DNA from 2 places in the Catenibacterium faecis genome. Region 2 is predicted to be linked to the other one. Evidence: a T-box and tRNA genes for the amino acid it is inferred to sense, from the RefSeq annotation. Region 2 holds a T-box; the other holds one or more tRNA genes.
What was found. The T-box of region 2 lies ahead of alaS (alanine--tRNA ligase). A T-box ahead of a tRNA ligase gene usually reads a tRNA of that ligase, here a tRNA-Ala.
Positions count from the first base shown of each region.

Region 1 (15,857 bases), on a different contig from region 2:
AGAAAAAAGCTGAAGATAAATAAAATAGAATAAGAGGAGTGTTCTATAATGAAAAAGAAAATCATAAACGTAATTATAGCGCTACTATTCGTTATAGGACTCTCCCTAGTTATTTATCCAAGCTTTAGTAATTATTGGAATCAAAGACATCAGACTAGAGCTATAGCTGGATATGAAGAAAAGGTGGAAGACCTGACTGAAGAACAGTATGAAAAGCTCTGGAATGATGCCACTTTATACAACAAAAATTTAAGACATACAATGTATGCCTTAAATGATGAAGATAAGAAAATATACAATGAGACTCTAGATGTCACAGGAACAGGGATGATGGGTTATGTAGAAATCCCTAAGATCAATGTATCACTTCCTATTTATCATGGGACGGATGCTGAAATCTTACAGATTGCGATAGGACATATCCCAGGTACATCCTTACCAGTGGGTGGAGAAAGTACTCATTGTGTTATATCTGGACATAGAGGATTACCAAGTGCACAGCTTTTCACTGATATAGATCAGCTTAAAACTGGTGATACATTTATGCTTCAGATATTGGATCAAACTCTTTATTATGAGGTCGATCAAATAAAAACTGTTCTTCCTACAGAAAAAGATGATTTGAAGATTGTAGAAGGACAGGATTATTGTACGCTCATGACTTGTACACCTTATGGTGTCAATACCCATAGATTACTTGTCAGAGGTCATCGTATCAATAAAACAAATCTCAGAGTAAGAAGAGATCTTGTTAAAATAGATTTGGTACTTCTAGATATATTCTGGATACTACTTGCAATTATTATTGCATTTATCTGGTATCTCACATCAAAAAAACATAAAGAAAGGTGATGACAGCAATTATTATGGATAAAAGCTTAAAGAAAATTATATTATGTTTTACAGTTATATTATCAGTTGCTGTATTCAATTTATTCCAGGTAGCTGCTGTTGATGTCAATAAGAAATGCTCGTTGACGCTTAATGAATGTTTATCAGGATTGAACGTTCATTTGTATCGAGTTGCGAGTATTGATGAGGTTGGCAGTTATCAATACACCGAGGATTTTAAGGAAGCAGAAAATACTACAATTGATTTAAATAAGCTAGAAACAAGTGAAGAATTAAAAAATGCAGCTATGACTTTAAAAGGTTATGCTGCAAGTCAAAAAGGCGTTATTAAAAAAGCCAATTCTTCTACATTGAGTTATACTAATCTTAAAACAGGTCTTTATCTTATTACTGCTGATAATTTAGAATTAAATGGTACAACCTACACTTATTTACCTTATCTTATTTCTTTACCACAGGGATCTGATTATGATGTATCTATTGACTTTATTAAATATTCAAAAAATCCCTCTCATGAATATAAAATAGTCAAGCGTTGGGTGGATAAGGGTTTAACACATCCAGAAAAAATAGAGGTAGAACTCTATAATGGTTCTGCTTTAGTTGAAACAATCACTTTAGATGCAAAAAATAATTATGCTTATTCATGGAAAACTGATCAAGCAATCAATTATAGTATCAAAGAAAAGAATGTAAAAGGATATAAAGGTATTGTTTCTTCAAGCAGTAATGAACAAAGTACAGAATATATTATTACTAATACAAGTGTTGATACACCTAGTACTAATGTAAAGACAGGAGATTCTACAAGAATCAATCATTGGATTATGTTGATGAGTGCTGCTGGTTTATTACTTATTGTATTAGGAAAATTATTCAAACATGTAAAAGATTAGTTAATTAAAAGACACTAGGAATGCATTTCCTAGTGTCTGTTTTTAATTCTGTTCAAAGAATACTTCTTCATCAATCATTGGATAACATGTCAAATCCCTATTATCAAGATCTACCTTATGCATATCCACAGCTTTAATTGTATGACCATGATAAGTTGAATAATAGTAAATACCTTTATTTAAATTACAACAAGAAGTATAAATAGTATATTCATATTTACCTTCGGCTACTTCACATAGTCCTTTTTGTTGTTCTACCGAACCAAGAATATGGAAGAACTGACTGACATTTTCCTGTTCATTTAATCCTTTAGTTACATTCATATTAGTGAATGCAACACGTACAAAACGAGATGCTGATGATAAATCACCAGGTAACCCTAAAGCACCCATACCTCTACTATAAGTAGATAAGTTTACATCTTTTGAGAATGTATTCTCAGGCTGTTTAGTAGAGAGATACATATAATTATTTAAATTAAACATCTGTTTATCAAAAGGTGGATTATTAGTTAATACACCTACAGGATTATCATAGATATGTACTCCATCTTTCATGATTTCTACAGTAATAGTCTTATTTGAGTCACTGATCATATAATGAAGTGAAGCAGGTGGGAATGATGCACTAAAAGGTGTATCACATAAATTCATTTCATTAATAAGATGAATCGCTTCCTCAACAGTTTTACATTGACATAAGATCCAAGGAATAAACTCGAAAGAACAAACATTTGTTTTATTCTCTACTACTGGATTAAAATAGGCATTTCCTACAAAGTTGAGTCCAGCCATACCTAATCCTTTTTCATTCATTGCATCATAATATAATGGATATCCATCGCTGACATGAGCCATTCCAATGATGGCATATTTGTAAGATGGTTCATCTGTATATCTAAAACCATACTCAAAATTTCTAGGTGTTACAACAATCTGTTCACCATAAGAAAACTCATAATCTAGATTTCTTCCAAAATAACAATCTTTATCTTTAAAACATGCAGCAGTACACATAATCACTGCCCCCTTTCAACTGAATCCTAGCATAAACATATGGGTATGTTAAGTCCATAGTTTGACATAATTCACACATACTTTCTAAAGAATATTCTATGTCTATTATATGTCACTAATGTGAACTGTTTGACAAAACAGTATATCAACATATAATAAAATCAAGAGGTGAACTTATGGTACAAGTAGATTTAATTACAGGTTTTTTAGGATCAGGTAAAACAACATTTATTAAGAAGTATGCGAAATATTTAATTGATCAAGGACTGCATATCGCAATATTGGAAAATGATTTTGGTGCGATTAATGTAGATATGATGGTATTAGAAGAAGAATTAGGTGACCAATGTGAACTAGAAATGGTTGTTGGTGGAGGAGATTTAGACTGTCATAGACGTCGTTTTAAGACAAAACTTATTTCTATGGGTATGAGAGGTTTTGATAGAATATTAGTAGAACCATCAGGTATTTATGATGTCGATGAGTTCTTTGATGTACTTCATGAAGAACCATTAGATAAATGGTATGAGATTGGTAATGTGATTGCTTTAGTGAATTCTAAGCTAGAAAACAACCTTTCTAAGCAATCAGATTACTTACTAGGCTGTCAGGTTGCAGATGCTGGTAAAATTATTCTCAGTCGCTCTAGTGAAGCTACAGAAGAAGAAATCAATAACACAATCACCCACTTAAATAACACAATGTCTCTCATTAAATGTAAAAGAAGATTTAATAAAGAAGACTGTTTAGATTTAGAAACACTCAATAATGATGACTTTAATTCTATTCTTCATTCTGGTTATGAATTAGAAGGCTTTATTAAGATGTTCTTTAAGAAAGAAGAAGCTTTCTCTACTATGTTTTTTATGAATCAAGCAATTACTAAAGAAAAATTGATTCATGCAACTCAATCTATTTTTAATGATTCTGAGTGTGGTAAAGTATTTAGAATCAAAGGCTTTATACTAGAAAATGATCAATGGATTGAACTTAATGCGACAAAAGATCAGATTACTACTGAAACAATTGCGAAAGGTCAGGAAATCATTATTGTCATTGGTGAATCATTAAATAAAGAAAAGATAGAAGAATACATAAAAAAACCAGCATAGCTGGTAATTGATGAAGCGATATTTATAGAATATGGTGGGGATCATATATCTTCATCACCTGTATTATATTGATAAAAGGTAATGAATAAACCAATTTTATGTAAAGAATAAATAAAAAGGTCAGCTAAGAAGGGAATGGTTGCTGACCTCGAAGGGTAGAAAAGAGTGGGAAATCTCTTTTCAGCATTATTATATGAATATTTTAAAAAGATTTCATTATACAAATAGTCGCATTTGCATAGAAAGGAAATAAAAGTGCATTATAAAAAGGTTAAAGGTATACTATCATCTAGTAATGGAATGAACCTCTATAGAGGATGTCTGCATGGCTGTATCTATTGTGATTCTAGAAGTGACTGCTATCATATGGATCACTTGTTTGAAGATATAGAAGTCAAAGAGAACGCATTAGAATTGTTAGATACTTCATTAAGAAAGAAAAGAAAACCCTGCATGATTGGCATGGGGGCTATGACAGATCCTTATATCCCTCTAGAAGATCAATTATTGTATACAAGAGGTGCATTAGAAATCATTGATAGAAATGGTTTTGGAGTCACGCTGATCACTAAGTCATCACGTGTATTAAGAGACTTGGATATACTGAAATCCATTCAGACACACTCTAAATGTGTCATTCAGATGACTCTCACTACTTATGATGAAGAACTATGTAAAAAGCTAGAACCCAATGTTTCTTCTACAAAAGAACGCTTTGAAACATTGTTGACTCTTTATGAGGAAGGTATACCGACTATTGTATGGTTAACACCTATTCTCCCTTTTATCAATGATAATGAAGAAAACTTAAGAGGGATACTTGATTATTGCATACAAGCTCATGTAAAAGGAATTATCTGTTTTGACATGGGAGTCACACTTAGGGAAGGGAATAGAGAGTACTTCTATTCTAAACTAGATCAATATTTTCCTGGATTAAAAGAGACATATATCAACAAGTATGGTAATAGCTATATTCTCTCTAGTCCACAGAACAAACATCTGATGCGTCTATTTCATCAGATATGTGAAGAAAATGGAATCATGCATGATCATGAAGAAATATTCAACTATCTTCGTACATATGAAAATCATAGATTAAACTTATTGGATTTTATTTAAAAAAGACTTCTGCTGAAGTCTTTTTTAAATAATCGTTTGATAAATAACATTGAGTATCCCTGAAAGAATCATCACAAATATAGGATTAGACTTCTTATACCAGAGCATAAATACACAAAATAGAAATATAATCAATTGATGAATACGGAAGTTATTTAATATAATTGTTGCTTCACTTCCAAATAATGCTGAAATCATAATAGTAACTCCAGCAGTTGCAATCAATGCAACTACAGCAGGTCTTAAGTAGTTCAAGATATTCTGTAAAAAGCGCATATGACGATATTTGAGATAGAAGTATGCAATGATTGTGACAAGTATACAAGAAGGGAGAATGCATCCTAAAGTTGCGGCAATCGCACCAGGAATACCAGCAATCTTAGTTCCTACAAAAGTAGCTGAATTAATTGCGATAGGACCAGGAGTCATTTGTGATATAGTGATTAAATCTGTAAATTCTTTAAAATCCAGCCAATGATGTAAATCAACAATCTGACTTTGAATCAAAGGCATTGCAGCATAACCACCACCAAAACTAAAAGCACCAATCTGTAGAAAACTTAAAAACAACTGTAAATAGATCATTGCACGAATCTCCTTTCATATATAGAATAAACAATACCAATCACAATACATGTCAGAATAATCAATACAACATTTACTTTAAAGAAGTAATTCGCAATAAAAGAACCAAACATAATCAAATAATAGCTTATTTTCTTTTCCTTAAAGATACCTAATGCCATTTCTACAACGACAACACCAATCACTGCACCTACACCTGACTGCATTCCATCAAGCATATAATGAACTATCAAATTCTCTTTAAAAATAGAATAAAATACAGATACAACAGAAATAATAATAAACGGAGGAAGAATAGTTGCAATAACACTCACAATAATACCTAATACACCAGCAATCTTATATCCCACTACAATAGCTCCGTTGACGGCAATAGCACCTGGTGCTGATTGGGCAATAGCGACTAAATCCAACATTTCATCTTTATTGATCCAATGATACTCATCTACAAACTTTTTCTGCATTAATGTGACAATGACATAGCCACCGCCAAAAGTAAAAGTACTGAGATAGACCATTGAATAAAATAATTTCCAAAGTTTTTTGATCATCTCTATTTACCTCTTATCTTGTCCAGTCAAAAGAACTTTTAATAATTTGAGCACATTCCTCTAAATCAAGTTTACAATCTGATGCCGCTTCGATTAATATTTCTGCACACTTCTCTCTAGATAAAACATCACTATCTAAACATATATCATAACTTTCCTTTTCACCCCATAAGTGATGAGAAATGGCATCACGATAAACTTTACGCTTATGATCTTCACGATGAATAAAATTGACTAATTCATCATGTTCTAATCCTTCTAAATCATATGTCTTATCCGCAATTGCACGAGGAATGCGATGTTCCATTGAAGTATTATATAAAAGTACCTTTAAACAATCTGCATGTCCTTTAAGTACATCACCTGCAGCTCTTTCATGAATAATACATGGACCATTTTCTACTGCTTTTAAAATCGCTTTAGATAAAGCCTGATGAATCTTTTTAATTTCATCACTTGCTTTTACTTCTTCTAAAGACATATCCGCAATTCTATTATCAAAATCCTTTAAATAATCTTCAGTCAACCACTCTTCATCAGCTAGTTTTACAAGATCCTTACCTTCATATAATTTCATTCCTAGCTTTTTGCCTACAATAACAGAAATCCATCTACCCATACTACAATATTCACTATCCATTAAAATATATTTCTTCATACTACTAATCCTCCTCTAAGATTTGTCCATTTGTTTCAATAACCTTCTTATACCAATAAAAAGAATCCTTCTTATATCTCTTCATAGATCCATTTCCTAAATCATCTACATCTACATAAATAAAACCATATCTCTTTTTCATTTCACCAGTAGATGCCGCAATTAAATCAATAGGACCCCACATTGTATAACCCATCACTGGAATACCATCTATTTCAATTGCTTTAGATAATTCCTTTAAATGAGCTTTTAGATACTCAATACGATATGTATCATGAACCTTATTATCTTCCAACTGATCTATAGCTCCTAAGCCATTCTCTACAATCATCAAAGGCAATTGATAACGATCATATAAATAATTTAATGCATATCTTAACCCCTGGGGATCAATAGTCCATCCCCAATCACTCTTAGGTAAGAATGTATTCTTATAACCTGTATCTAAACCATTCATACCTTTAAGAATACCTTTTGTCTTTTTCCCAGTTACATGAGTACAATAATAACTGAGTGATAAGAAATCCACTTTACCTTCTTTAAGTATTTCTAAATCTCCTTCTTGAATAGGTAAGGTAATATGTAGTCTCTCTAGTTCTTTTAATTTATATTGAGGATAATATCCACGACACTGTACATCACAATAAAACATCATACTATGCATAAAATTCATAGTTCCAATCACATCATCAGGATTAGCACTATATGCATAAGAGAAATGCCCACAATACATCATTCCTACCTTGTTATCAGGATTAATTTTATGAGCAATCTTTACAACTTTTGCGCTTGCAATAAATTGATGATATGCTGCAGTCATTCTTACTCTCTCATCATCACTATTAATACCTGCTGCAACCCAAGGCTGAGTAGACATACAATTGATTTCGTTAAACGTAAGCCAATATTTTATTCTATTATTGTATCTTTTTAGTAAAACTAACGCAAAACGTATATAACAATCCACTACATCTCTATTTTCCCATGAACCATACTTTTGAAGTCCTAAAGGTGTTTCAAAATGAGAAATAGTTACAAGAGGTATAATATGATACTTTTCTAATTCGTCTAATATTGCATCATAGAATTTAAGTCCTTCTTCATTAGGTGTTAATTCATCCCCATTAGGGAAAATACGTGTCCAGTTAATAGACATACGATATACTTTAAATCCCATCTCTGCAAATAGTGCGATATCTTCTTTATAATGATGATAAAAATCAATCGCATTATGACTAGGATAATATTCATTCTCTTCAACACTTTTTGTAATACGTCTTTTCTTTTCGTGAGACCCTAAAGTCATCACATCTGCGGTACTTAACCCTTTACCATTCTCTAAATAAGCACCTTCTATTTGGTTAGCTGCCGTTGCACCACCCCAGAGAAAATCTTTTGGAAACATCTTCATCACCTTTCTTTCTACAACTAAGATTATAAATAAAAAAAGAAGTCGCTCAATTAATGAACGGCTTCTTTCAATAGCGTTGCGAAAAGATGTGTGTTTCTAATAATATCCAAGCAACAATGTTGCTTACTTAATGTTAGGATTCTTCGATGTCCTAAATAAATCAAATCCCTGTGAACTAGATCTTCTTCTTTCAACATGCTTTAAATAATCAGTATTAAAAATACTCACATATAATATATCAAGAATCAACATCGTAGATATATTCATCGCAAAATCACCTAGATTATCTTTCAGTCTTTCTCTTGTAGAAACATTCAATACATAATCTGCATATTGAGATAACGTATTATCTCCATAAGATGTAATTGCGAGAAGAGGAATATGTCTCTCTTTAAGCTTCTTTACACCTCTTAATTCTGATTCTATTTCTCCAGAGTAGGAGAGAATAACAAATGAACAATTAAGAGAACAATAAGAAACACGATAATAGAGTTCATTCATCTTTGTTTCAAGAACGACATTCTTTCCAATCTTCAACATCTTATCTTTAAAAGTCTGGGCTACATCACCTTGTACACCTGCAGAATAAACATAAATAATATCACTTTTATTTAAACAATTAATCGCATTCTGCAGATCATCATGACCAATTAGCTTTAATGTATCATCTACAATTTCATGATAGAGCTGTCCAATCTTACTTGCGATTACAGTATTTTTATCTTGATCATCAAAAGGGTGATTAGGATCAAGATCCTGGAAGTGAGATTCTGTATATTCAATTTCTTTTAAATATTGTTCAAGAAAATCAGTATATCCATGAAATCCTAGTTTCTGACAAAAACGAGTAATCATAGAAGGGTTGATAAACAATTGAGATGCGATAGAACGACTGCTTTGTTTACGAAGTAAAGTCTTTTTATCTAAGAAATAATCCGCAATTCTCTCTTCTCCACTGGTCATGTTCTTTTTCTCTTTTAAGATATCTTCAATCATTTAATCAACACCTTTCATTTACTGTATTGTATTGACTTTCTTTAAGATACGTTCTGCATCCTGTCCTGTCGCAATAATAGGCTGATAGTTATTACGATACTTAACAGAAGAAATCATACATGGAATAATCTTATGTTCCATACTAGTGATCTTCTTATTAGTAAAGTGGAATGTCTGCTGGTAGATCATAGAATCTTTATCACTTGGATTTCTATTACCACCAAAACAGAAGTTACTTAAACTATATACAATAGGGGAATCCTTATATGTTTCAATCCCTTCTAATACATGAGGATGACTACCTACGACCATATTAGCCCCTGCATCAATAGTTGCATGTGCTAAATCTCTCTGCCCCTGAGTAGGACTATAGTTTCTTTCAATACCCCAATGATAATAAACAATCACAAAATCAGTCTTCTTCTTTAATTCATTGATTGCCTTCTTCATATCATCAGATACAGCATGAGGAAATGCATAACCAAGAAAACCAAACTTAATACCCTTTACTTCCTTAATATAGCTCTTTGAATACCCGAAATAGCCTACACCATACTCATCTAGAGTTGCTTTAGTATCATTCATCCCTTTCTGATAACGGTCCATAGAATGGTTATTTGCGACTGTCACCGCTTCAACACTACTATTAGTTAAAATCTTTGCATATTCCTTTTTACCTTTAAAAGGGAATGACTTAATAACATGATTTTCTTCATCAGTCAAAGGACCTTCTAGATTCGCAATAGTTAAATCGTCCTGTTCAAAAACACTCTTGACATTCTTTAAGAAATAATCAGGATTATTACCCTGTTTCGCATATTCCTGATCAAAAGATCCATCATAAGGCTGTCCTGCATAATTTCCTAAAGTCATATCACCTACAAAAGACATAGTAATATCAGTATGAGTGACCTGAGCTGTTTCTTCTGTCTTTTTCTTAGTCTTCTTTGGTGTTTCTTTCTTCTCTTCTTTAGCACATCCCGTACTTAATACAAGAAGTGCACATACAAAACCTTTTAAAAACTTATTCATTTTCATTTCTCCCTTGTACAAATACAAAACAATGATCATTAGATAGCTTTTTATCAAATACAAAATCTAAATCATTAAACTTCTTTAAGTCCTCTATATTTTCTATCTTTTCTTTAGCCATATAAGAGATCATTGCTCCTCTAGCCATCTTCGCATAGGTTGCCTGCTGCTTAAGTACCCCTTTAATATTTCTTAGAAACTGAATTTCTATACATTGATCATCTTTCTTTAAATAATCAGTAATACACTTAGAATATTCCTTAGATGCAAGATTAATAATCACATGATCGTCAAGGGATTCGTAAATCTTACTACCCCAGAATTCATACAAATTAAGCAATTTAACGCCCATTTCTAAACGATAGGGTACAATTCCATCAGTAGGTGTCAAAACCCCATACAACCCTGATAAAATACGTAAATGCTTGTTTAAATACTCTCTTTCACTATCACTCATAGAAAAAGGGTGAAGATACTTAAACGCTATCCCATCATAAGCATGAATTGCACATGTCAATGGTTTAAACTGACGCTCCTGTAACTCCTCAAAACATTGATGTGTTAATGATTCATTAGTTTTCCATAATCTTCTTAACTCATCATAGGACATACTCTTAAGCTTTTCTTCTAATATATAAGACTCTTTAAGAAAACAAGGTGTAGTAGGAGTAATAGATGCATCCTCATCGCTTCTCATCTTCTTAGCAGGACTCATAATAATCTTCATGATAAAGCCTCAAGCATCTCTTTTGGATTATCAGCTGTCTTTACACGTTCCTTAGCCTTGATAATCATTCCTTCTTCATCAATTAAGTAAGTTGTTCTTACAACACCCATACTTACCTTTCCGTAATTCTTCTTTTCTTTCCATACATCATAATCGTGGATTGTCTTCTTTTCTGTATCAGAAAGTAGAGTAAAAGGTAACTCATATTTCTCTTTGAACTTCTTATGACTTGCAATGGAATCTTTGCTGATTCCTATTACTACCGCATCCTTCTCTAAGAATTCAGGATACAAATCTCTAAACCCACATGCCTGTTTAGAACATCCAGGTGTATTATCTCTAGGATAAAAATAGAGAATCACACGATGACCTCTATATTCTTCTAAAGTATGCATATTGCCTTCTTCATCTGGTAGATTAAAAGAAGGTGCTTTTGTATTAATCTCTAACATAATGAAACCTCCTTTCTGCATTATACCAAAAATAGAAATAATGTGCTACCTATGCATAAAAAAACGATTGTAAGCATTAACATTTTAGAAACATGTTGACACATTGAAATACAGGTTTTATAATCCCATTTGTCATTAAACACAATTAAATATTAAATAGGGGGACAATTATGACATTTTCATTAACTACTCGTCTCATTGCTGAGTTCCTTGGTACTGCAATCATGGTTATGATTGGTAACGGCTCAGTAGCAAACGTGGAATTAAAGGGAACAAAGGGAAGCCACAGTGGATGGATCGTCATTGCAATCGGTTATGGTATGGCCGTTATGATTCCAGCTCTTATGATTGGTAAAATTTCTGGTAACCATATTAACCCAGCATTTACTATCGGTTTAGCTGTTGCAGGTGATGTTCCATTAGCTGAAGTATTACCTTACATTTTAGTACAGTTCGCTGGTGCTATCGTAGGTCAGTTCATTCTTTATATTTGCTTCAAACCACATTATGATGCAACAGAAAATCCTGATGCAATCTTAGGTACATTCTCAACTACTGATGCAACAAACAATAAGTTCAATGGTTTCGTAAACGAATTCTTCGGATCATTCATCTTATTCTTCTGTGCATTATCTATTACTCATTCACCAATTTTCGAACATGGTAATCAGGGTGCTGGTTTCATCGGTGTTGGTTTATTAGTTATGGCATTAGTTGCTTCATTTGGTGGTCCTACAGGTCCAGCTTTAAACCCAGCTCGTGACTTAGGTCCAAGAATCTTACATGCAATCTTACCAATCAAGAACAAGGGAACTTCTCAGTGGGATTATGCATGGGTACCAGTACTTGCTCCAATTTGTGCAAGTATCTGTGCTTGTCTATTATATTTCAATATTTTCTAAGAAGCTATCAATTGATAGCTTTTTTCTTTGCCTAAAAGAATAGGGGAGTAATAAAAAAAGATAAGCATCGAGAAATTGGTAACTGAAATGCTTATCAAATAAGAACCACTAAAATATAATATAACTTATAAAGCACAAAAAAACTCAGGAACGAATCCTGAGTTATATTTATTAATGGCGCAGGTTGAGGGATTCGAACCCCCGCAGGACGTTAATCCTCTGTCGGTTTTCAAGACCGATCCCTTCAGCCGGACTTGGGTAAACCTGCATCATAAATAAAATGGTGGTTCCGGCCGGAATCGAACCAGCGACACGAGGATTTTCAGTCCTCTGCTCTACCGACTGAGCTACGGAACCAATTGGCGGTCTGGACGGGGCTCGAACCCGCGACCTCCGCCGTGACAGGGCGGCATTCTAAACCAACTGAACTACCAGACCAAAATAAATGGTGGAGCCTAGGAGGATCGAACTCCTGACCTCCTGCGTGCAAAGCAGGCGCTCTCCCAGCTGAGCTAAGGCCCCGAATAAATGGTCGGGAAGACAGGATTTGAACCTGCGACCCCCTGGTCCCAAACCAGGTGCACTACCAAGCTGTGCTACTTCCCGTTTATATAAATGGTGCCCTGGGCCGGAATCGAACCGGCACGGAGTTTGAAGTCCGCAGGATTTTAAGTCCTGTGCGTCTACCAGTTTCGCCACCAGGGCACACGTATGGAGGTTCCAACCGGACTTGAACCGATGGTCGAAGAGTTGCAGTCTTCTGCCTTACCAACTTGGCTATGGAACCATTGCTTCATGGCGCTCGTATAATATACTATGGATTTTAGATAATTGCAAGGGTTTTTAAGAAAAAAGTTTAAAAAAGTACATAAAATATAATTCATTTCTTCCATGAGAAAACCTGATAATCGGTTTTGTGATGGAATAATCAATATAATTTACATTTATAATATAAATCACATAATTCTCTTAAAATTAGTAGTCATAATAGAAAACAAGGAGTGATTAATATGTATAAAGAAATAATTTTATCTGTAATTAAAACCTCATTACCATTAATGATTGTTTTGATTATATTACAATATATATTTAGAAAACAATCTACATGCATATTAATAGAATTTAATGTCGCTTATTCAATTGTTCGTATGATGCCTTTAGTTAGTTCTATGCATACTCTAGGTATAAAAGGGATTATAACACTTATAATATGTTTTCTTTTTTTGAATACGAATACATTGCTGATGTATCGTATCCATAGTCTCAGTCTATAAAGAACACACATTTTTACGTATTTCTACTTGCAGAATATCTTTGATACAATGAACTCACGCAAAAAGGAGACATTTAAAATGAATAGATATGATTATGTAGGTAGTTTCTTAAGACCTGAGAGACTTAAGAAGGCAAGAAGAGATTTTGAGAATAATACAATTAAGGCAGAAGAATTTAAAAAGGTAGAAGATGAATGTATTACAGAACTTATTACTAAGATTAAAGAATTAGGTTATAAATTTGTGGCGAAAAACCCACACGCTTGCGTGTGGGATGAAAGCTACATTTCACTTGATAAATACTTAGAAAAATGATATATAATCTATGTATATTAAAGTATAGAAAGTAAACAGATCATCAGTAAAAGTAACCATGATATAAACACACATACAACAAAACAACCATCACTGTAATCAGAAAAATCCTAATAGTGCTGCACATATAGCGAACAATAATAAACATGCAGAACAGTGCAATCCTAATAATTCAGCATATCATTCAAGTTGTGAAAAAAAGTAACGGCACGAACTAAAAGTGACAACATACAAATAAGTATTTCCATTCCTGCTGGATGGAAAACAGAACTTGAAAACCCTTCACGTATCTATTTTGCTGAGGAAGGAGAGAGTATCATATTTCTTGACTTGCTTCGTATTGAAAATATCTGATACAGTATCACATCATCAGGTATTCTAAATTCATATTTCTGGTATTAAAAGGTAATGTAGAGGAAATATTAAAACAGATATTACAGAAAAATCTATTACCACATTAAGGCTCTTGTTGTGAAGCCTGACCATATACATGTTTTTGTAGATGTACCACAAACTGCTGCTTCTTGTGATGTTGTAAGAACTTTTAAAGATATAAGTGCTATTGAACTATTCAAGGCATTTCCACAATTAATACAATTCTGCAGGATGCGGTATTTTATGGTCTAGAGGATATTTTGTATCTACAGTTATTAAGATAATATTAAGGAGCAGAAAAATGATAACTGATAAAGAACATAAAAGACATCTTAAACAATTTCATAAATTTTCTGACAGGCATATCCTGGCTGCTGAAACTGATATGTCTTCTTCTGATATACAAAAAGTTGTAAAGCTTTCGAATAAGATCAGAAAAGCAGGCAATGAACTTGTAGGTCTTATGAGAAAGAATTATGACCAGCTTATGCGTACAAAGAGATATCGTAAATTACTCTTTCTTTATGGTAATTCTAAAGATAAGGCTAAACGAAAAACTTATGCTAAACAACTTAATGAAATGCAGAAAGTTTATAATATTACATGGGAATACTGCAGAACGTCCATGATTCCAATAGGCAAGAAATATGGCGTAGACGCTGTATTTGCTCTGACTAAAGCCGAAGATATTTGGCGTGGCATGGAAAAATGTTTATATGGAAATGGTAATGTTTTACATTTTTCTAAATACGGAGACCTACCTTGTATAAGGGCAAAACAGATGAATCGTGGTATACCTATATCCGTTACAGATAATAAACTTCATTTCAAACTTGGCAGGATGGTATTTGGAATACAAATAAATGATAGATTTCAGCAGGATGAAGTAGATGCGGTTTTATCATATCTTGCCGAATCTGAGATTTTGGATGACAGGGCTGTTAATACTCTTATTAAAGATGGCTATTGCATAGATACATACAGACCCTGCTATGCTACGCTTGTTCCTAGGATGATAAGAGGTAAATACAGAGTATATCTGCATTTTACTATCGAGGGTAAAGCAAAGCCAAAATATGATAAACATGGCAACCAAAGACATAAATATGGCAAGGGTATGATAGGTGCTGATATTGGTACACAGACTGTTGCTTATACATCTGATACGGAAGTCGGTCTAAAAAACCTTTCAGAGCGTGGCAACAGTATTCAGACTTCTGAGAGAAAAGAACGTCTGCTTCACCGTGCTATGGACAGGTCAAGACGTGCAACTAATCCACAAAATTATAATGATGATGGTACTGTTAAAAAAGGCCGTAAGACTTGGAGATATTCTAATCATTATAAGAAATTAAAAGAAAAACATTCTGAATTATGTCGTATTAATGCTATAAATAGACAGCTCGCAATAAATGAAGACGCTAACCATTTAAGAAGTCTTGGAGATGTATTTATCACAGAACCTAAAAATGCAAGTAAGCTTATGAGACGAGCCAAAGAAACTACGGTCAATAGTAAAGGCAAGTTTAATAGGAAAAAGCGTTTTGGCAGATCCATAAAGAATAGATGTCCTTCTGGGT
Region 1 is NZ_JACRWG010000043.1:7,591-23,447, forward strand. It holds gene H8909_RS09490 (isopeptide-forming domain-containing fimbrial protein) at 1-23, shown strand, start outside; gene H8909_RS09495 (class C sortase) at 49-852, shown strand; gene H8909_RS09500 (Cna B-type domain-containing protein) at 867-1,748, shown strand; gene bsh (choloylglycine hydrolase) at 1,791-2,765, opposite strand; gene H8909_RS09510 (GTP-binding protein) at 2,942-3,877, shown strand; gene H8909_RS09515 (SPL family radical SAM protein) at 4,133-4,999, shown strand; gene H8909_RS09520 (chromate transporter) at 5,024-5,584, opposite strand; gene H8909_RS09525 (chromate transporter) at 5,581-6,135, opposite strand; gene H8909_RS09530 (cytidylate kinase-like family protein) at 6,149-6,793, opposite strand; gene H8909_RS09535 (glycoside hydrolase family 1 protein) at 6,798-8,204, opposite strand; gene H8909_RS09540 (MurR/RpiR family transcriptional regulator) at 8,328-9,200, opposite strand; gene H8909_RS09545 (CapA family protein) at 9,219-10,232, opposite strand; gene yaaA (peroxide stress protein YaaA) at 10,225-10,959, opposite strand; gene H8909_RS09555 (peroxiredoxin) at 10,956-11,411, opposite strand; gene H8909_RS09560 (MIP/aquaporin family protein) at 11,582-12,313, shown strand; tRNA gene H8909_RS09565 (tRNA-Ser) at 12,489-12,581, opposite strand; tRNA gene H8909_RS09570 (tRNA-Phe) at 12,595-12,670, opposite strand; tRNA gene H8909_RS09575 (tRNA-Asp) at 12,674-12,751, opposite strand; tRNA gene H8909_RS09580 (tRNA-Ala) at 12,760-12,835, opposite strand; tRNA gene H8909_RS09585 (tRNA-Pro) at 12,843-12,919, opposite strand; tRNA gene H8909_RS09590 (tRNA-Leu) at 12,930-13,018, opposite strand; tRNA gene H8909_RS09595 (tRNA-Cys) at 13,026-13,100, opposite strand; gene H8909_RS09600 (hypothetical protein) at 13,666-13,902, shown strand; gene H8909_RS13780 (transposase) at 14,374-14,529, shown strand; partial or broken gene H8909_RS09610 (hypothetical protein) at 14,579-15,857, shown strand, end outside.
Region 1: it encodes a tRNA-Ala, which carries the amino acid that the T-box ahead of alaS (alanine--tRNA ligase) is inferred to sense. The anticodon was not compared.

Region 2 (15,857 bases):
GAAAAAGATTTATATAATTATTTGAACATGAAGGGTTTATCACCAAAAGATGGTGTTATTGAGTTATTTGAATACTTTCGTCAGAATAATATTCCAATTGCAATTGTTTCTACTCATAAAACTAAAACAGCTATTAATTATCTAGAACTTGGTTCTTTGTATCGTAAAGTTGATTATGTTATTGGATGTGATACAGATATTAAAGCACTTCCTTCAGAAGAACTGCTTGCTTATATTGATAAAAGATTCCAGGTAACACCTAAAGATACATTAGTCATTACTTCTATGAATGGTATTCTTCATTCAGCTAATAATATTGGAATGAATACTATTTATTTAAATGATTTGGTAGAAGCAGGAGATGATGAAATCAGCTGTTCTTATCAGGTAGCCAATACAATGTATGAAGCATTGAATGATATTCTTTTTGGTCGTTATGAAGATTATAAGATCTTTGAACCGCTTCTTGGTATGGACAAAGAGATGTCTGTTGCTAAATTAAAGGCTTTATTCGCAAACTTGCAGGAAGTCTATAAGGATGATCCTGACTTATTAAAAATCATTAAATCTACTTATATATCTAAACTCTCTGAACTCACTAAAGAACGTCCAAGACGTTTTACCTTCAGTGATGAAGATCTAGCAGAATTAGAAAAAGAAGAAGTAGAAGAATCTGTAGTAGAAGAAAAAAAAGAAGAACCTACCGCATTATCACTGAATGCGCAGGATACGGCTGCATTAAATGATGTCATCGCAAAGGTTATGGAAGCTGAAAACAATGCTCCAGAAGAAAAAGAAGAAGATAAAAAAGAACCAGTGGTAGAAGAACAAAAAAAGAAGCCTGATCATCATATTATTAATACTTTTATTAATATTAGTTATGTCTTATTATTATCATTGATGATTCTCTTACTTGGTTTAGTAGTTCATATTGCGTTAGGTAATATGATGGATCAGCCTGTTGTGAAGGTATTACATGCAATTAGTTTAGGTTATATTGATGTTGTTGAATCAATTTTTGAATTCATCTTCAATGGTCTTCATTCTATTACGAATGTTATTCCAGATTACTATACTTATATGAATGATAATACATTGATGACTCTTTCTGCTTTAAAGATGATTCATTGTTATATTATGAATGTAGTGATTGTTTCAATCGTAGAAGTGATTAAATACTCTATACTAAGTAAAAAGAGCTCTTAACCTAGAGCTCTTTTACTATTTGCAATGTTTTCTGTTATAAGCGTACATAACTGCAATGACAGTTTTACCATCAATAATGCGTCCATCAAAGATTGCTTTGTAAGCTTCATCGATAGGCATTTTAATGATATTTAAGAATTCATCTGCATCACACTGTAATGAATCTTCTACTTCTTTAAAGTCTTCTGCTTCATAAATTCTAAGTATTTCACTTGAATAACCAGGTGTAGGAAGCATCTTTAAGATAGGACGCATATTTTTAGCACGTCTGTTTGTTTCTTCCTCAAATTCACGATAACAGGCCTTATCAGGATCTTCTCCTAATTCTAGCTTACCTGCAGGTATTTCTAATGTATCGCATCTATTTGGATAACGGAACTGCTTTACAAGAATAATTTCATCATCCTCTATCGCAAGAATACATACACCACCATGGTGATATACACATTCACGTACAGCAGTATTACCGTCTTGTAATAATACATGTTCCTTAGTTACCTTTATGATGGCTCCATCATAAATTGTTGTTGAATCTATTTGTTTTTCCATGATTGTCACCTCGACTTTTATTATACCATAATCTAAGAGGTGTATGCTATAATGAGGGGGTAAAGGAGATATTATGAAAAAATTAGTAATCGATCAATATGATGATCATCAAAGAATAGATAAATACTTAAAGAAAGTGTTAGTCCAGGCACCTTCTTCACTTATATATAAAATGTTAAGAAAAAAAGATGTTAAAGTAAATGGTAAAAGAGTAAAGGAAAACTATATTCTTCATTCGGGAGATGAGGTGGAACTATTCTTATATGAAGATAAATTCAAGGAATACACAAAGCCTTTAACAATTTATGAGTTACCTATTACTTTTAAAGTTGTTTATGAAGATACACATATTCTTATTGTAGATAAACCTGCAGGATTGCTTGTTCATGAAGATATCAATGAATCAGTGAATACATTATCTAACCAGGTACTCACTTATTTATATCAGAAGGGTGAATATGATCCAGAAAAGAATATCAGCTTTACACCAGGTCCAGTGCATCGCTTAGACCGTAATACAAGTGGACTTGTCATCTTCGGTAAAGATATGCGTGCACTTCAGGATTTAAATACAATGATGAAAACAAGACAAGGCATTGAAAAGAAGTATCTTACTATTGCGATGGGACATATGAAGGATGCTACATTATCAGGATACGTCAAAAAGAATGAAGATGAAGGAAAGATGTATTTAGTAAAGAAAGATACACCGGGGGCTTTATCTATGAAAACAATAGTACATGTCTTAAAAAAATGTTCTACATGTTCTTTAGTAGAAGTACAGCTTATTACTGGCCGTACACATCAGATTCGTATTCATTTAAGTGCGACAGGACATCCAGTTATGGGTGATAGTAAATATGGAGATTTTGAATGGAATAAGGAAGTAAAGAAAAAGTTTCATCTCAATCATCAGTTCCTCCATGCTTATCAATTAACTTTTGTGGATCCGATAGGCTCTATGAGCTACTTAAAGGGTAAAACGGTTACATCACAGTTACCAGAACAGTTAGAAAAGATACAAAAAGAACTTTTTTCATAGCGTGGAAGTGTAATATGTAATATAATATTTCAAGGAGGTATATAGAACATGAAGTATTATATTGGAATTGATTTAGGTGGTACAAACGTAAGAACTTTACTTGTTGATGAAAATGGTCAGTCATATAGTGAAGTGAAGGATGCTACTGAAAGAGAAAAAGGTCCAGATGCTGTTACTGCAAAAATCTGTCGTCAGATTGAAGCAATCGATTATACAGTATGTGGTGGTATTGAAAATGTAGAAGGTATTGGTATTGGTGTTCCTGGACCAGTTGATGTTGTAAAGGGTGTTATGATTATGGCAAGCAACCTTCCTGGTTTTGAAAATTACCCAATTGCTGAAAAGTTATCTACAAAATTCAATAAACCTGTATTCTTAGATAATGATGCAAATGTTGCTGGTCTTGCTGAAGCGGTATTAGGTGCTGGTAAGAATTATCCAACTTGTTATTATGTAACAGTTTCTACTGGTATTGGTGGAGCTTTCACAGTCAATAAACAGTTAATCTCTGGTGGTAGAGGACATGCTGGTGAAATCGGTAATATTATCGTTAAGAATAATGGTTATAAGCAGGGTGCTTTAAACCCCGGTGCTGCCGAAGGAGAATGTTCTGGTACTGCAATCACTAGAAAGGGTCAGGAAGCTCTTGGTAAAGATTTAGTACATCATGCAGGTGATGTATTTAGATTAGCTGCTGAAGGTAATGAAACAGCTCAGGGTATTGCGGATGAATGCATTAGTGAACTTGCTACATTATTCGCAAATATCGCACATACAGTTGATCCACATTGCTTTGTAGTAGGTGGTGGTGTTATGAAGTCTAAGAAGTATTTCCTAGATCAATTAACAAAAGAATTCAATCAGAAGATTCATGTAGGTATGAGAAATCATATTCCACTACTTGAAACAGAATTAGAAGACTGTGGTGCTATCGGTGCTGCAATGCTTCCAATGACAAGAATGAAGGCAGAATAATAGGAGGCTCTTTCAAGAGCCTTTTTTGTGTGGTAGAATACTAGACAAAGGGAGGTAGAACATGAAAAGAGTTGTACTTGGATTAAGTGGCGGTGTGGATAGTGCCGTTGCTGCTTATTTATTAAAGAAACAAGGTTACGAAGTAATCTGTGTATTTATGAGAAACTGGGATAGTTCATTAAATAATGATATTCTAGGTAACCCTACAAATGATGATGATGTATGTCCACAGGAAAAAGATTATTTAGATGCACAGGCGGTTGCATCACATTTAGGACTTGAAATCCGTAGAGTGGATTTTATTAAAGAATACTGGGATCAGGTTTTTACATATTTCTTAGAAGAATATGCAAAAGGACGCACACCTAATCCAGATATCCTATGTAATAAACATATTAAATTTAAAGCTTTCTTAGATTATGCTAAGTCTATTGATGCTGATTATATTGCGACAGGACATTATGCCCGTGTTGTACATACTGAAGGAAAAGAATCAGTGATGCTTCGTGGTGTAGATAATAATAAGGATCAGACTTATTTCTTATGTCAATTGAATCAGAATCAGTTAAATAACTCATTGTTCCCAATTGGTGAACTCACTAAACCAGAAGTAAGACAAATTGCAGAAGAACTTGATCTTCCTGTAGCACATAAAAAGGACTCTACAGGAATCTGTTTCATTGGTGAAAGAGATTTTAGAGAATTCTTAAAGAACTATATTCCGGCTAAATCAGGCAAGATGGTAGATATTGTCTCTAAGAAGGTTATTGGTGAACATCAGGGTATTATGTATTATACAATCGGGCAGAGAAAAGGTTTAGGTATTGGTGGTAATGGTGAACCTTGGTTTGTCGTAGGAAAAGATTATGACAAGAATATTCTTTATATTGCTCAGGGTGATAGTAATAAATGGTTATTATCTCATGGTGCATTGATTACTGATGTCAACTGGATCTCTGCAACAAAGCCAGAAGGTGAATATGACTGTACTGCTAAGTTTAGATATCGTCAGAAGGATAATGATGTTTCATTACACTTTATTGATGAAACAACACTTTATGTTACATTTAAGAAACCAATCAAGGCTGTCACTCCAGGTCAGGCTGCTGTCTTCTATGATGGAGATGTATGTCTAGGTGGAGGTACAATTGATAAAGTCTATAAAGACGGCAAGGAGATTGACTATTTATAATGGAAGAATACGAAGGCATTATTAGTAAAGTTATTTTCTATAATCCAGAAAATAAATATATAGTAGCAGCTTTTGAGACAGATGATGAAAAATTCACTATTATAGGAAATATGTCCTATGTAAATAATGATGATCGTTATCGTATTAAAGGAAGCTATGTCACACATCCCCGTTATGGTAAACAATTCAAAGTGTCTTCTTATGAAATAATTCTAGCGGATGATCGAAGTGAGATTATCCGCTATCTTTCTTCATCACTCTTTAAGGGAGTGGGTAAGAAGACGGCTGAAAGAATTGTGGATGCATTAGGGGAGGAAGCCTTAACTCTTATTAAGGATAATCCTGATTGTTTAAATAATATTCCCAATGTTACAGAAACAATTAAGAAGAATATTGTAGGTGTATTGACAAGTCAGGATTATGATCAACAGGTTTTATCTTTCTTTATGGGAAATGGTATTTCTACTCGTAATTTACCACTCATTCAAAACTTCTATAAAGATAAGACACTTGATGTATTACAAAATGATCCATATCGCCTCATTGATGATATAGAAGGTATTGGTTTTAAAAGTGTTGATGAACTTGCAATGAAAACAGGTGTAGAACCATTAGATGATAAACGTATCCAGGCAGGTATACTAGCTTCTTTAATGGATTTATGTTTCCAGACAGGAAGCACCTATAGTGATTATGAATCCTTTTATCATCACTTTAGACGTATGTTACCTGAATGTCCTGATGATTTATTTGCGAAGAATCTAGATAAAATCATAGCTGAAAAGGTTATTCAGGAAGAAGACCGTTATTATCCAAGAGATTTATATGAAAGTGAGACAATGATTGCAGAAAAGTTTGAACGTTATGTTAAACAATCAACGCAGTCTATTGAAGATTCCGTCATTGATGAAAAGATTAAAAGAACAGAAGAATTACAGGGTATTACTTATGATGAAATACAGAAGAATGCGATTAAGAAGTTTTTAGAAGAATCAGCACTTATTTTAACAGGTGGTCCTGGTACTGGTAAAACAACGATTGTACAGGCTATATTAAAGGTTTATCGTTCATTATATCCTGATGAAAAGATAGGACTCGTAGCTCCTACAGGGCGTGCAGCAAAACGATTATCAGAACTTACTAAACTAGAAGCATCTACTATTCATAGATTATTAAAATGGGATATTTCTACCAATACATTTTCTATGAACTCGGATCATCCATTAGATATTGATTTGCTTGTCATTGATGAGTTCTCAATGGTTGATTCACTCTTATTTTCTAAATTATTAGATGCTTGTGCTCATGTACATAAAATATTACTTATTGGTGATGACCAGCAGCTTCCATCAGTATCACCAGGTAACGTCTTAAAGGATATGTTATTGAGTGGTATTCCACATATCTGCTTACAGACAATCTATCGTCAAGAAGAAGGCAGTGGTATTGTCGCATTATCTCATGATATCAGAAATGATCATTATGATTCTCATGTTTTTGAAGATTATCGAGATATTCATTTTACAGTATGTCCTAACAAGGATGTTGCACAATGTGTGCAGACTATTGTGAAAAAAGCGGTAGAAGAGGGATATGATGCATCCGATGTACAGGTATTAGCACCTATGTATAGAGGTGTAGCAGGTATAGATGCTTTAAATGAATCTTTACAGGCTATGTTTAACCCGCCAACAAGTGATAAAGCTGAAATCAAAGTGGGTGGTAAGATCTTTAGAGAAGGAGATAAGCTTCTTCAATTAAAAAATCGTCCTGATGATGATGTTTATAATGGGGATGTAGGAATCTTAGTAGAAATTGAAAAGAAAGAAGATACTGGATTATCTTATGATACTCTCACTGTTGATTTTGATGGGCAGTTTGTAAACTACCGTACGACTGAATTCAATATGTTAAGACATGCTTATTGTATGTCTGTTCATAAATCTCAGGGTAATGAATTTAAGATTGTTATTATGTCAGTACTTCCAGAATACAGCATTATGATGAAGAAAAACTTATTATATACAGGTATCACAAGAGCCAAGCAGTCTTTATTTATCCTAGGAGATCATAATGTCTTTATTCGTGGCCTTCATAATAATCAGGATGAACAAAGACGTACAACATTACTCAAACGTTTTCAGGAGAGGCATAAAACTTCTTCTTTTTCGATATCTGACTTCGAATAATCAAGTAAATAGTTCGTTAAAAACATTAAATTTAAGTTATTTTTGTAAAGTACTTTACATAAACTTAAGATTATTTTAACATTTAGTTAACGACATTTACGTAGAGACACGTTATAATGTAGTGGTAAAAGAAGGAAAACGAGATTATGAAAATAACGAATTGGCTTGACTTATTAGGTGGGCTAGCACTCTTTTTGTATGGAATGCAGGTTTTGAGTGATTCCTTAGAAGATGCTGCAGGTGACCGCTTAAAAACTATCTTAGAAAAACTAACAAATACAAAATTTAAAGGTGTTCTTGTCGGAATCGGTGTAACAGCTGCTGTACAGAGTTCTTCTGCAGTGACTGTTATGTTGATTGGTTTCATGAATGCCAGCTTAATGACATTAAACAGATGTATCTGGGTTGTAATGGGTTCTAATATCGGTACAACTATTACAGCACAGATGATTGCGATTAATGTAGGTGTTGTCGCACCGGTCTTTGCAGTTGTGGGTGTCTTCATGTGCTTATTCTTCAAGAATCGTAATGTGAGAGGTATTGGTTCAGTTATGACTGGATTTGGTATTCTCTTCATGGGGCTTAATATGATGAGCGCGGCCGTTGTGCCACTTCAGAAGGAACCTGTCTTTATTAAATTAATGACAACTCTTTCTAATCCAATACTTGCCGTATTATTTGCAGCTGCCTTTACTGCTTTGATCCAGTCTTCTGGAGCTGCAGTAGGTATTCTATCTGCACTTGCAACTAAAGGCTTAGTGCCATTTAGTACAGCAGCATTCATGGTATGTGGACTAAATATCGGTACTTGTATTACTGCCGTTCTTGCATCAGTGACTGGATGTAGAAACTCTAAGCGTATTGCGACATTCCATGTCCTATTTAACTTAGTGGGTACAATCTTCTTCTTGATTATATGTTCTGCTACACCATTATTATCATGGATTGCACAATTCTCTGGAACTCCAGCACATCAGGTGGCTAACTTCCATACAGTATTCAATATTGTAACTACAGTAATCATGTTACCATTTGATGCAGTATTTATGAAACTGATCTACAAGTTATTACCAATCAAGGGTGAAATGCTTGCAGAAGGTTCTTTAATCGAAGAATAGAGATAAGGCTTGCGCCTTATCTTTTTTTTATGTATAATAGGGGCATAATCGTTGAGAAAGACAAGTACTTCATAGAGGTCTTAAGAGAGAGAACGGGTGGTGCAAGTTCTTGGGTGTATGAAGGAAGGCTCCTTTCGAGAGTGATGTAAACATCAACGTATGACTGCGTTAAAGTCATAAAGGGCATAGATATATTTATCTATGAATAAGGATGGTACCGCGATTTAAGTCGTTCCTTTTAAGGAATGGCTTTTTTTATTTTAGGAGGATATTATGAAAAAGTTAACAGGTAATCAGACTCGTGCATTATTCCTTGAATATTTCAAGAAACAGGGACATATGGTTGAACCAAGTGCTTCATTGATTCCCCATGATGACCCAACATTATTATGGATTAATGCAGGTGTAGCAGCATTAAAGAAATATTTTGATGGTACAGAAAAACCAGCATGTAATCGTATCACAAATGCACAGAAATCTATTCGTACAAACGATATTGAAAATGTAGGGAAGACAGCACGTCACCATACATTCTTTGAAATGTTAGGTAACTTCTCTATTGGTGATTATTTTAAGACAGAAGCAATTCATTTTGCATGGGAATTCTTAACAGGTGAAGAATGGCTTGCTTTTGATAAAGATAAACTATATATCACTGTTTATACAGATGATGCAGATGCATACAACGTATGGACTAAAGAATGTGGTGTAGATCCATCACATATCTTAAAGACTGCAGATAACTTCTGGGAAATCGGTGCAGGACCTGGTGGACCAGATAGTGAAATCTTCTATGACCGTGGAGAAAAATATGACCCAGATCATATCGGTGAAAGACTATTCTTTGAAGAAATGGAAAATGACCGTTATGTAGAAATCTGGAATATCGTATTCTCTCAGTTTGATTGTGATCCTACAATTGATCGTAAAGATTATAAAGAATTACCACACAAGAATATTGATACTGGTATGGGTCTTGAAAGAATTACTTCAATCATCCAGGAAGGTGAAACAAACTTCGATACAGACTTATTCTTACCAATCATTCATGCAGCTGAAGAACTAGCTGATGTGAAGTATGCAGAAGATAAAATGGCTTATAGAGTTATTGCCGACCATATCCGTACTGTTACATTCGCATTAAGTGATGGGGCTATGTTTGACCGTGCTGGACGTGGTTATGTATTAAGAAGAATCTTAAGAAGAGCTGTTCGTTATGGTAAAAACATTGGTATCGATAAGCCTTTCTTATATACTTTAGTAGATGTTGTAGTAGACAATATGAAAGAATTCTATGATTATCTACCAGAAAAAGCAGAATTCGTTAAGGAAGCTGTTAAGAAAGAAGAAGTGGCATTCCATAAGACATTATCTCAGGGTGAAAAGAAGATCAAGGATGTTATTGCACACTCTGATAATAAGGTAATTGATGGTTCTACTGCTTTCATGTTATATGATACATATGGTTTCCCATTAGAATTAACTATTGAAATCGCAGAAGAATCTGGATTCACTGTTGATAGTGAAGGATTCCAGGTAGAAATGAAAGCACAGCAGGATCGTGCTCGTGCAGCCCGTGGTGAAAGAGAATCAATGGCTTCTCAGAAGATTGATTTAATGGATTTCACTACACCTTCTACTTTTGTTTATGACACAGCACCTTGTAAGACTACAGTTATAGGTTTATTCAAAGATGGAGAAAAGGTGGATGAACTTTCTGATGAAGGTGAAATCATCGTTGAAACAACTAACTTCTATGCTGAAATGGGTGGTCAGTGTGCAGATACAGGTTCTGCTCATTCAGATCAGTTTGATGCAGAAGTCACTAATGTATTAAAGGCTCCTAATGGTCAGCATTTACATTATATTAAATTAACGAGTGGCAGCGTACATGTAGGTGATACTGTAGAACTCACAGTGGACACAGCACGTCGTGCATTAATTGAAAATAACCATACAGCCACACATTTATTAGATGCTGCATTAAAGAATGTCTTAGGCGCACATGTTGGTCAGGCTGGTTCTTACTTAGATGAAAACAGATTACGTTTTGACTTCACTCATCCATCAAAGATGACAAAAGAAGAATTAACAGCTGCAGAAGATATGGTTAATGAATATATCTTCAAGGGTGTTGATGTAGATGTTAAAGAAATGCCTAAGGAAGAAGCCATCAGTGCAGGGGCAACAGCTTTATTTGATGAAAAATATGGGGATGTTGTAAGGGTTGTACGTGTAGGTGACTTCTCAGTAGAATTATGTGGTGGTACACATGTTTCTAATACTGCAAAGATTGGTTTATTCAAGATTGAAATGGAAACTTCAGTTGGTTCTGGTGTAAGAAGAATTGAAGCAGTCACTAATGTAGCTGCTTATAAAGCATTAAGAAAATCTGAAGAAACTTTAGAAGAAGTAGGTACAGTACTTAAGGCAAATGATTTCAATAAGATCGTAGAAAAAGCTGAAAGCACAATGACTACACTTAATACAATGAAAAAAGAAATCGAAACATTGACTAGTAAGTTAAATGCTTTAGAAGCAAAGAACCAGGCTTCTCAGGTTGAAGAAGTGAATGGTGTGAAGTTCCTTTATACTCATGTAGAAAAAGATAATGCAGCCGCTAAACAGATGGCATTTGATTTTAGAGACCAGTTAGGTAGTGGTGTTGTAGTAGTAACTAGTACTTTTGAAGGTAAGAATTCTTACTTTGTAGGTATTACTAAAGATCTTACAAATACATATAAAGCTGGTGTCTTAGTAAAGGCTATGAATGAAGTTCTTGATGGCCGTGGTGGAGGAAAACCTGATTTCGCTCAGGGTGGTGCACCAACACTAGATAAGATTGATGAAGCAGTTGCTGCAGTGAAATCTAAATTGTAAAAAATTTGAATTTTATCTTCGTTTATACTAAAATAAGTGATATAGGGAGGGTTCATTATGGCACAAGATTATACACAGACAAGAGTATTTAACTCAGAAGATCTCAAACGAGAAGTAATTAGAAACAACTTAATGACAGTTGCTGAGGCTTTAGAAGAGAGAGGATATAATGCAGTTCACCAGATTGCAGGTTATCTGATTTCTAATGATCCTGCTTATATTTCAAGTCATAAGAGTGCAAGATCTATTATTCAGCAAGCTGATCGTGATGAAATTATTGAAGAACTTGTAAAGTTCTATTTGGAGTCTAAATAGTGGAAAAGATATTAGGACTTGATTTAGGATCACGTACTTGCGGTGTTGCGATAAGTGATACATTAGGAATGCTTGCACATGGTGTAGAAACTTATCATTTCAGCGAAAACGCATATAAGAATTGTGCTTATCATATCAAGAATATCGTAGAAGAGAATAATATTCATACAATTGTTTTAGGATTACCTAAGCATATGAATGGTGATCTTGGTGAACGTGCACAGATTTCTATTGATTTTAAAGAACGTTTAGAGAAGATGATGGATGTTGAAGTTATTCTTGAAGATGAAAGATTAACAACTGTTATTGCGACAAATAATCTTATTTTTGGTGATGTTTCAAGAAAGAAACGTAAACAGGTTGTTGATAAGATGGCAGCAGTTGAAATTCTTCAGGGGTATCTTGATAAGATAAGGAGATAAGCAATGGACGATAATAAAATTGTGATTACCGATAATAACGGGGAAGAAAATGTGTTTGAAATTCTTTTCACTTATGAAGATGAAGAGAATGGAAATAAATATGTCATGTATTATAGTGAAGAAGATGATGAGCAGATCTTTGCATCTCGATATGATGATGATAATCATCTATATGATATTGAAGATCCAGCTGAATGGGAGCGTTTAGAAGAAGTTCTAGAAGACTTCAATATGCATGATGAAGAAGAAACAGATGATAAATGTGATGGCTGTGTATGCGAAGATGGGAACTGCGTCACAGATTGTTCTGAATGTGATAAGAACTAGGTAACAGCCGTTACCTAGTTTTAGTAAGGAGATTATTATGGGACTTTTTAGTAAAACAAAAACAGTAGATATTTTCTTTGTGGGCAGCGAAGGAACAGATCTTGATCGTGGTATTTATGCATTCTATCTTAATGTAGATAATGGAGAAATCATCAAGAAATCATTCGTTAAGTCTCTAGCTAGCCCTCTCGCAATGAATAGACAAGGACGTTTCATGTATTTAACTTACCGTAATGGGACAGGACGTGCTCAGGATGGTGGTATCTGGCAGTATGCCTGCATGGAAACTCAGTTAGGACTTGCAGCAAGAATCGGTAATGAAGGACGTACATATATCCAGACTGTCTTAAATAAAGATCATGATTATGCTTATGCGATTGATTATTATAATGGTGAAGTAGTCACTATACCAATTAAGACTTCTAAAATCATTAGAGTATCAAAAACAGTAAAGTTAGATGGTCATAGTATTGATCCAGTCAAACAAACTGAATCTCATCCTACATTTATGACATTTACTCCAGATAATACAAAACTTATTGTCACTGATTTAGGTGGTGATGAAGTCATCTTCTTTACTGAAGGTGAAAAGGGTGAACTTACTAAGGATGAAGAATTATCATTTAAGTTAAATCCTGGAAGTGGACCATTAAAACTTGTTTATTCTAGTAACCGTAAATTTGCCTATATCCTCAATCAAATCTCAAGCACTATTACATGTTATGCTGTAAAGCATAATAAGTTTACTTTAGTAGATGAAGTGATGACTTATTCTAAGGATGAATATGATGGTGTCAATACACCAATGGATATGGTTATTACTGAAAATGGACGTTTTATTTTTGTGATCAATAAAGGTGATGATACAATTGTTGCCTTTGAAAGAGATAAAGAAACTGGAAAACTTACAAGAGTGGATTGCATGGAAACAGATGAAGGACCTAAATCTCTACTCTTATTTAGAGATAAGTACTTACTTGTTGCATGTAAACAGGGCGGATCACTTGAAAGCTTTGAAATTAAAGAAGATGAAAAGCGTGCTGTTTTATATGAAACACATTATCAATTCACAATCCACGCCCCAGTATGTATGGAAAAAGGTACAGAAAACTTACGTGTAGTTAAATAAGGCATTTTCATGCCTTATTTTTTTATGGTAATTATCGGGTTAATTCTATATAATGGTTAAGGAAAAGGAGATGTATGTATGAAAAGGAAAATCATAGCGACAATTCTTGTAGTTGTACTATTAATAGGTGGTACAGGCTTATTTTATATAAGTGGTATAGGACATGTCTCTTCTAAAAGTGAAGTGGTACAGATCACTGTAAAGAAAGGTGAAAATGCCTATACAGTTTTAAATACATTAGATTCAAAAGGATTGATAAAAAATAAATTGGTAGCTAAGGTTTACTTAAAGATTCATAAACCTTCAGTTGTTTCTCAAACTTACAATTTGAATAAGAACATGTCTCTTTCAAAGATGTATAGCATCATGTCAAAGATGAACAGCTCTTATGTTGTGAAGTCTTCTTTAACTATCCCTGAAGGAATTACTATTCCTCAGACAGCTAAAAAGGTTGCAAATGTAACTGGTAAATCAGAACAAGAAGTATTAGATAAATGGTCTGATCAGACTTATTTAAAAGAACTCATTTCTAAATATTGGTTCTTGACAGATGACATTCTTCAAAAGGGTATTTTATATCCATTAGAAGGTTATCTCTATCCTGAAACATATGTACTTTATGATAAATCTACAACAATAGAAAAAGTCACAACAGAAATGCTGGATTATATGGATCAACATTTAACACCTTATAAGGATTCAATGACTAAGCTTGGCTATACACCTCATCAATTTTTAACACTTTGTTCAGTTGTAGAAAGAGAATCTTTATTTGATAAAGATCGTCCAGCCATTGCGGGTGTATTTATCAATCGTTTAAAGACTGGTATGAGATTACAGTCAGATATTACTGTCAACTATGCTTTAAATAGAACAGGTGTCAAAGTCACTACTAAGATGACTAAGACAGATTCTCCTTATAATACATATAAATATGCAGGACTTCCTATTGGTCCTATTGCATGTGTCCCACAAAAGACTATGGATGCAGTCGTAAACTACACACCATCTGATTATTTATTCTTCTTTGCGAAGAAAGATGGGACTGTTATCTATTCAAAGACATATGAAGAACATCAAAAAGCAGTAAAGGAGAATAAGTGGTATTAATGAAATCATTTTATGAATTAGAAGAATATGCACTTGTGAAAGATGTGCCTATTATGCAAAAAGAAGGTATTGAATACCTTATTGATGAATTAAATAAGAGAAATGCGGAGTCTGTATTAGAGATTGGAAGTGCCATTGGGTATTCATCTTTAATGATGGCGACTCATGTCAAAGATCTTCATGTTGATACAATTGAAAGAGATGATAGACGATATCAGGAAGCAGTTGTAAATATTCATGACTTTAATCAGGAAGACAACATCACAATCTATCATGAAGATGCATTAGAGTTTGATGATACATTGTTGAAGCATGCTCCTTATGATTGTCTTTTTATTGATGCAGCAAAAGCGCAGTATCAGCGTTTCTTTGAGAAGTATGTTCCTTATTTAAAGGAAGATGGTTTTGTGTTAGTGGATAATCTAGATTTCCATGGTATGATTTTTGATATACCAAATATAAAAAATAGAAATACACGTGCTCTTGTAAGAAAGATCAAACGTTTTAAAGACTGGATCTTCTCTAATGATGAATATGATGCACATTATGTGCAGGTAGGTGATGGTCTATGTATCATTACTAGAAAGGATCAAAATGAAAATCGCAATTAATTTAAATGATCGTGGATATCTTCATGATTATGTTAATATGGGTGTTTCTTTGATTATGGCTGGTTCAGGTTATAGTGTTTTGACACCGGTGAAGTTTTCTATTGAAGAACTGAAAGAAATCAAAGAACAGGCAAAAGAACTCTATGTTTATGTGAATGCTATGTATGATGAACATGATCTAGAAGGATTAGAAAAGCATATTGATGCATTACATGAGATTGGAATCAATGGATTAATCTTTCAGGATTTTGGTGTATTACAAATAGTTAATAAAAAGGGTTATGATTTCAAGATGATTTATCATCCTTTAACTCTTAATACCAATTCAAGTACACTGAATACTTTATCTCATTATGGTATTTCTGGTGCTTTTGTTTCTAAAGAAATATCTTTAAAGGAACAGCTAGAAATACGTAAGAACTGTGATATGCCATTATTTGTATTAGGTCATGGTGTACAGTATATGATGATGAGTAAGAGACATTTGATCTCTAATTATGAAAAAGCAAGCAATACATCATTAAGCCATAATAAAGACGCTCTCACAATTAATCCACGTGGACAGGATTTCCCTTGTCATATATATGAAACAAGTCGTGGAACGGCTGTATTCAGCAAATCTAGACTATATACATTGGACTTATTCAATATATTAAAGGACTTTGATTACCTTTATATTGAAACAATGTTTATGGATTCAAGAGAAGCTATAGAAGTCACTAGTATGTATTGTGATTGTCTTAAAGCCCTAGAAAGAGGTACATATGACAAAGAAGTAAAAGAATATCTTCC
Region 2 is NZ_JACRWG010000019.1:11,993-27,849, reverse strand. It holds gene H8909_RS05935 (HAD hydrolase-like protein) at 1-1,206, shown strand, start outside; gene H8909_RS05930 (NUDIX hydrolase) at 1,222-1,755, opposite strand; gene H8909_RS05925 (RluA family pseudouridine synthase) at 1,829-2,797, shown strand; gene H8909_RS05920 (ROK family protein) at 2,846-3,772, shown strand; gene mnmA (tRNA 2-thiouridine(34) synthase MnmA) at 3,834-4,964, shown strand; gene recD2 (SF1B family DNA helicase RecD2) at 4,964-7,153, shown strand; gene H8909_RS05905 (Na/Pi cotransporter family protein) at 7,300-8,271, shown strand; T-box leader at 8,314-8,511, shown strand; gene alaS (alanine--tRNA ligase) at 8,545-11,151, shown strand; gene H8909_RS05895 (IreB family regulatory phosphoprotein) at 11,209-11,466, shown strand; gene ruvX (Holliday junction resolvase RuvX) at 11,466-11,888, shown strand; gene H8909_RS05885 (DUF1292 domain-containing protein) at 11,892-12,215, shown strand; gene H8909_RS05880 (lactonase family protein) at 12,253-13,344, shown strand; gene mltG (endolytic transglycosylase MltG) at 13,423-14,454, shown strand; gene H8909_RS05870 (O-methyltransferase) at 14,454-15,065, shown strand; gene H8909_RS05865 (peptidase U32 family protein) at 15,049-15,857, shown strand, end outside.